DNA from 3 places in the Streptomyces sp. NPDC007095 genome. Region 1 is predicted to be linked to each of the others. Evidence: riboswitches for the same ligand, from Rfam matches in the RefSeq annotation. Region 1 holds a riboswitch; each other region holds the start of a gene.
The links. A riboswitch is a leader RNA that binds a small molecule or an ion and turns the genes downstream of it on or off. The one in region 1 is predicted to bind cobalamin.

Region 1 (2,196 bases):
CCTGCTCGACTTCGGGGAGAATGACGAGTACCTCGGCGAACTGCGGGACGTGGCCAAACGGGCCGCCGCCGCGGAAGTCCTCGTCGCCGTGGACCACGACCACATCCTCGGCGCCGTGACCTTCGTACCGCGCGGCGGCCCCATGGCCGACATAGCCCGCCCCGGCGAAGCCGAGATCCGTATGCTCGCCGTCGCACGCGAGTCCCGCGGCCGAGGTGCCGGCGAGACCCTCGTTCGCGCCTGCGTCGACCACGCACGCACCACCGCCGGCTGCGTACGCGTCGTGCTCTCCACCCAGCGCACCATGCACGCCGCCCACCGCATCTACGAACGCCTCGGCTTCACCCGCACCCCCGACCGCGACTGGAACCCGCTCCCGGACCTCGACGACATCACTCTCCTCACCTACGAGTTGACACTCTGACACCGGCACGACACAACATCTGGTGGTGTCACCGCGGCCCGGCACAAGATGTATGCTCATGCTCGCTGTCGCCGCAGGGGAATCCGGTGCAAATCCGGAACTGTCCCGCAACGGTGTACTTGTACGTGTTCGCACACCCGCGCCCATGTACTCGCGTCAGTCCGAGGACCTGCCGACAGCGCGCCCGGCCATCCGGCCCGGGTGCATGACGTCCGGGCCTCGCGGAATGGGCCGGTGGACGCGACGCCGTGTGCGCTCGTGAGCTGCCCTGCCCTCCGCCAGGCCCCGTGCCTAGCGAGGGAGAGCCCCAAGTGACCATCGCGCCAGCCGACCCGGCTTCAGCTACCGCTTTCGCACAGCAGGAGCAGCAGCAGCAGCGGAAGCAGGCCCCGGTGGAGACGGACGGTCCCGGTACCACGCTGCTGCGTACCCTGACCGACCTCACCGCCGACCTCCCCGACGCCGACCCCGGCCGGGTCGCCGCCGCCACGCTGCGCGGCCGGTCCGCGCGCGCGGACGACACGGAGCTGCGCGAGCTGGCCACCGAGGCGGCCGCGGGCCTCATCTCCGAGGACCCCGCCTACTCCCGGCTGGCGGCCAGGCTGCTGACGATCAGCATCGCGGCGGAGGCCGCCTCACAGGGCGTCACGTCCTTCTCCGAGTCGATCGCCACGGGTCACCGCGAAGGCCTGATCGCCGACCGCACGGCGGAGTTCGTCCAGCTGTACACGGCCCGGCTGGACGCGCTGATCGACACCGACGGCGACGACCGCTTCGGCTACTTCGGCCTGCGCACCCTGCACAGCCGCTATCTGCTCCGGCACCCGATCACCCGCAAGGTCATCGAGACGCCCCAGCACTTCATGCTGCGCGTGGCGTCGGGCCTGGCCGAGGACGACACGAGCCGGGCCCTGGACGAGGTCGCGGCGCTCTACGGGCTCATGAGCCGCCTCGACTACCTTCCCTCGTCCCCCACGCTGTTCAACTCCGGTACGCGGCACCCGCAGATGTCGTCCTGCTACCTCCTCGACTCCCCGCTGGACGAGCTGGACTCCATCTACGACCGCTACCACCAGGTGGCCCGCCTCTCGAAGCACGCGGGTGGCATCGGTCTTTCGTACTCCCGGATCCGTTCGCGCGGTTCGCTGATCCGCGGTACGAACGGGCACTCCAACGGGATCGTCCCGTTCCTGAAGACCCTCGACGCCTCGGTCGCCGCGGTGAACCAGGGCGGCCGGCGCAAGGGCGCGGCCGCGGTCTACCTGGAGACCTGGCACTCCGACATCGAGGAGTTCCTGGAGCTGCGCGACAACACCGGTGAGGACGCCCGCCGTACGCACAACCTGAACCTCGCGCACTGGATCCCGGACGAGTTCATGCGCCGGGTCGACGCCGACGGGCAGTGGTCCCTCTTCTCGCCCTCCGACGTGCCCGAGCTGGTCGACCTGTGGGGCGACGAGTTCGACGCCGCGTACCGCAGGGCGGAGGCGGCCGGCCTCGCCAAGAAGACCATCCCGGCCCGTGACCTCTACGGCCGCATGATGCGTACCCTCGCGCAGACCGGCAACGGCTGGATGACCTTCAAGGACGCCGCCAACCGCACCGCCAACCAGACGGCGGAGCCGGGCCACACCGTCCACTCCTCGAACCTCTGCACCGAGATCCTGGAGGTCACGGACGACGGGGAGACTGCGGTCTGCAACCTCGGCTCGGTCAACCTCGGCGCCTTCGTCGTCGACGGGGACATCGACTGGGAGCGGCTGGACGAGACG
Region 2 (2,196 bases), on a different contig from region 1:
TTGTTCCGGGCGCTGAGCAGGAAACCGATGCCGATGCCGCCGACGAGACCGACGCCGATGATCCACCAGACGCTGACGCCGCTGTCGTCCTTCTTCGTGGCTTCCGCGGCGGACGCGGAGGAGGAGGCCGTGGGCTCGGCCGGGAGGGACGCGGGCGCGGGGCCGGTGGCGTTGAGCTGCTTGACGAGGTCCCGGCCGCCGAAGTCGCGCGGGTCGAACGTCGCCGCGTCGGCGGCGAGGACGAGTTGCGCGTACGCGGCGGGTCCGCTCTGCTCGGCCCACTGCGCGGAGTGGGCCTCCAGCCAGCGCATCGCGTCGGCCGCCTTGTCGCCGTGCCCGGCGGTGGCGAGCGCGACGACCGCGTCCGCCGTGTTGCCGTAGTCCGGCTGGTCCTTGGCGCCGGGCATCGTCGACGTGAGGTGCTGGTCCTTGGCGAGCGCCTTGACGAGGTACGCGGCGCCGTTCCGGGCCGCCTGCCCGGCGCTGTCGGCGGTCCCGCAGGAGAGGGGGTCGGCCACGGGCTTCAGGGGTTCACCGGCGAGGCCCCTGCCCAGGGCTCCGACCACGGCCGCCGCCGTCGCGTCCGCGTTGGCCGCGAGCTTGCCCTTCTTGTCCGGCTGGTAGGCGAACGCGCCCCCGTCGGCCCCGCCGCACGGGATCGACAGCTTCGCGAGGGCGTCGTACGGCGACTTGCCGCCCTTGGAGACATCGCTCGGCTTCAAGCCCACCCCCGCCAGCGCCCCGATCACCACGGACGTGGAGTTCGCGTCGCTCGCGCCGCCCGCGGTGTAGCCCCAGCCGCCGTCCTTGTTCTGTACGGACTTCAGCCATGCGACGGCCTTGTCCGTCTCGCCGCCGTGGCCGCCGAGCGCGGCGAGGGCCTGCACGGCCGCCGAGGTGCTGTTGGTGTCGACCATCGTCTTGGCGTCGCACTTCGCCGACGCGTCGGCGCGGTACGCCGCGAACGCCCCGTTCGCGCACTGCTGCCCGGCCAGCCAGTCGACGGCCTTCGCCGCGGGCTTCACACCGACGGTGTGCTGGGCGAGCAGCGCGAGGGACTGCCGCCAGACACCGTCGTAGGTGGGGTCGGTGGTGCCGTAGAGGCCGGAGGGTATCGCCGGGGCAGGCGAAGGCGAGGCGCCCTCGGCCACGGCGGCCGGGGCCAGGGCCGTACCGATCACTACGGTGGCGGCCAGTACCGCGGCGCTGCGGCGAACAAGCATGACTCTCCCTGCGGAAGCCGGGCAGCACCGGGCGCAGGCTTGGCCCCGAGCGGCTCCGGCCCCGTATCCCTCGACGGTGCCGGCCACCGGCGGGCTGCCGGTGGCACGAGCCGGTCACGTCCCGGACGAGGCGATCCGGCTTGCCACGCCTGTGGGTGGCTCACGGTTGCGGGTCAGCGCCGGAATTGCACCGGCTTCTCCGCGTACGGGTGTGATGACGACCTGCTTACTGTACCGGCCCGTAGGAATCGCCTGAGGAGCGGCTGTGGCGGCGGATAGGTTCGGAGCCATGCGGACGGGGAGACTGATCGGTTCGGGGCGTTCGGCGGATGTCTTCGAGGTGGAGGGGGAGCGGGGCTGGGTGGTGCGGCGGGATCGGGACGGGTGGGGGGACGCGGCGGCCGAGGCGGCGGTGATGGAGTACGTGCGGGAGCACGGATATCCGACGCCGGCCGTGCGGGCGGCGAGCCGGACCGAGATGGTGATGGAGCGGCTTTCGGGGCCGACCATGCTGGCGGCGTTCGAGGCGGGGGAGATCGGCGCGCGGGAGGGTGGTGGCGTGCTTGCCGGACTGCTGCGCGCGTTGCACGCCGTGCCCGGTCGGGGTTCCGGTGACGTGGGCGTCCGCGTACTGCACCTGGATCTGCACCCGGACAACGTGATGCTCACCCCGGACGGCCCGAAGGTCATCGACTGGTCCAACGCCGAGGACGGGCCGCCCGGTCTGGACTGGGGCATGTCCGCCGTGATCCTCGCGCAGGTCGCCGTCGGCGCTGAGGTCCACGCGGAGCCGGCCCGCGAGACGCTGGTCGCGATGCTCGACGGGAACGCGGACCGGGTGACGCGGGAAGGGCTTGCGCAGGCGCGGGTGCGGCGGGCCGCCAATCCGACCATGAGCGCACATGAGGTCCAACTCCTCGGGGATGCCGAGGAGTTGATCCGGACGCTGCTTCACTGAGCGGTGCGGCGCCAG
Region 3 (2,196 bases), on a different contig from region 1:
GACAGGGCGTCTTCCGCTGCTGCGCCCGAGACTTCCTTGCCCGACTTTCGCAGGACGCCTTCAACCAGGCGTTGCCACTGCTCATGGGTCGCGTCAGGGAACTCGGCGGCCAGCGAGAGCCCGTCGTCAGGCAGGACCGTCATGCTCGGATGTTAGGCCAGATCCGCAGGTGAGCAGCAGAGGACGCGGCTGTGACCTTGACCTCCCAGGGGTGGTCTTGATCAACAGGCCGTGTTCGTACTACGGCATCACATGGATCGCGGACAGCGCCGGGTGCCGCGGAGCGAGGAGCACGACCTGCGTTGTCCCGATGGTCTCAGCGGTCGGGGAGTGTTCCCGGAAACCGTACGCGGGGGCGGTCGGCGGAGCCTTCGCCCGTGACGGTGACGGTGGCTCGTACGCCGTAGACGTCGGCGATCAGGGCCTCGGTGAGCGTCTTCGACGGGGAACCGCAGGCGACGGCCCGGCCCTGCCCGAGGACGACGATCCGCTCGCAGTACATGGCCGCGAGGTTGAGGTCGTGCAGGGCGACGACGCTGGTGACGCGGAGTTCCGCGATCAGGGCCAGCAGGTCGAGCTGGTGCTGGACGTCGAGGTGGTCGGTGGGCTCGTCGAAGAGGAGTTCGCGTGGTTCCTGGGCGAGTGCGCGGGCGATCTGGACGCGCTGGCGTTCGCCGCCCGAGAGCGTGTGCCAGGAGCGGTCGGCCTTGTCCGTCGGGTCCGTACGCTCCAGCGCGGTGCGAACGGCCCTCTCGTCGGCCGGAGTCGAGGGCGACCAGGCGCGTCGGTGAGGGATGCGGCCAAGACGTACGACGTCGAGCACGGTCAGGTCGACCTGGGTGTCGACCTGCTGTTCGACGTCGGCGACGCGCCGGGCGACGGCCCGGCGGCCGAGGTCCCCCAGCGGATGTCCGTCGAGGGTGACGATGCCGGAGGCGGGAGTGAGGACACCGGCGAGCAGACGCAGCAGGGTGGACTTGCCGGAGCCGTTGGGGCCGAGCAGACCCGTGATGGATCCAGGAAGGGGCGTCAGGTCGACGCCGTCCAGGATCAGCCGCCCGGCGGCGGTGCGGTCTTCGGACTCGGGATCGCCCGGACGAGGCGCCTTCCTGGACTCCGGTCACATATGACCGCCGTCCGGTGGCTTCGTGTTGCCCCGCCCGTCACCCTTACCGCTGGGCGTCAGCTCCGGATTCACACCGGATTGCCTTGACCGGCCTCGGCAAATCAGCACGCCCTCGTCGGCCTCGCCTTCAGCATGATTGTTAGCCTTGACTGTGATCCAATTCCCCGTGCCCGGCCAAGGCTTGCGATGAGCGCCGTCGGCTCCTTCCCGCTCGGTGCCGCGACCACGCTCGCCGAACTCGCCGCGGATCCGCATCCGCGACTGGCCCGGCTGCGTGCGCATGAGCCCGTTTCCTGGCTGCCCGAGCTGGACGGCTGGCTGGTGACCCGTCGTGATCTGGCGCTGAACGTGATGCGGGACCCCGTGACCTTCACCGTCGACGACCCCCGGTTCTCCACCGCACAGGTCGTCGGCCCGAGCATGCTGTCCCTGGACGGTGACGAGCACGCCCGCCACCGGGAGCCCTTCACCGCTCCCTTCCGCCCCAGGGAAGTACGCGACGGCTTCGCCTCGTTCATCGAGCGGGAGACCGACCGGCTCATCACCGCGCTGGAACCGGCGGGCGCCGTCGAACTGCGACGTGCCTTCGCCGGCCCGCTCGCCGTCGCCGTCGTGACCGAGGCGCTCGGGCTGGTCGGCACCACCGCGGACACGGTGCTCTCCTGGTACGACTCCATCGTGCTGTCGGTCTCGGACATCACCGCCGGACACGAGGCGGCACCCGCGGGCGCCGAGGCGTACGCGCGGCTACGGGGCGCGGTCGAAGCCACCGTCGCCGGCCGGGGCGCGACTTCGCTCCTGGGCGCCGCCGCCGAGCGGCTGGCGCTGCCAGAAGTGGCGTCCAACGCCGCGGTGCTGATGTTCGGAGGGATAGAGACCACCGAGGCGATGATCACCAACGCGCTGCTGCACCTGCTGCGACACCCCGGCCAACTCGCCCTTGTCCGAGATGACGTCGACCTGCTGGACGGGGCGATCGAGGAATCGCTGCGCCTCGAACCCGGAGCGGCGGTCGTGGACCGGTACGCCACCGGTGACACCGTCCTCGGCCCGGCCACGATCCGCCGAGG

Region 2: it holds a riboswitch for cobalamin, as region 1 does, so the genes downstream of both, ABZ656_RS45550 (prenyltransferase/squalene oxidase repeat-containing protein) here and ABZ656_RS56250 (ribonucleoside-diphosphate reductase subunit alpha) in region 1, are expected to answer to the same signal.
Region 3: it holds a riboswitch for cobalamin, as region 1 does, so the genes downstream of both, ABZ656_RS56155 (ABC transporter ATP-binding protein) here and ABZ656_RS56250 (ribonucleoside-diphosphate reductase subunit alpha) in region 1, are expected to answer to the same signal.

What each region holds. Positions count from the first base shown of each region.
Region 1 covers NZ_JBEYFS010000413.1:323-2,518, forward strand. The annotation lists gene ABZ656_RS56245 (GNAT family N-acetyltransferase) at 1-424, shown strand, start outside; cobalamin riboswitch at 442-616, shown strand; gene ABZ656_RS56250 (ribonucleoside-diphosphate reductase subunit alpha) at 817-2,196, shown strand, end outside.
Region 2 covers NZ_JBEYFS010000213.1:7,930-10,125, forward strand. The annotation lists gene ABZ656_RS45550 (prenyltransferase/squalene oxidase repeat-containing protein) at 1-1,223, opposite strand, end outside; cobalamin riboswitch at 1,335-1,464, opposite strand; gene ABZ656_RS45555 (phosphotransferase) at 1,513-2,181, shown strand; gene ABZ656_RS45560 (serine hydrolase domain-containing protein) at 2,175-2,196, opposite strand, start outside.
Region 3 covers NZ_JBEYFS010000410.1:1,909-4,104, reverse strand. The annotation lists partial or broken gene ABZ656_RS56160 (methylmalonyl-CoA mutase subunit beta) at 1-143, opposite strand, end outside; gene ABZ656_RS56155 (ABC transporter ATP-binding protein) at 317-1,054, opposite strand; cobalamin riboswitch at 1,070-1,234, opposite strand; gene ABZ656_RS56150 (cytochrome P450) at 1,313-2,196, shown strand, end outside.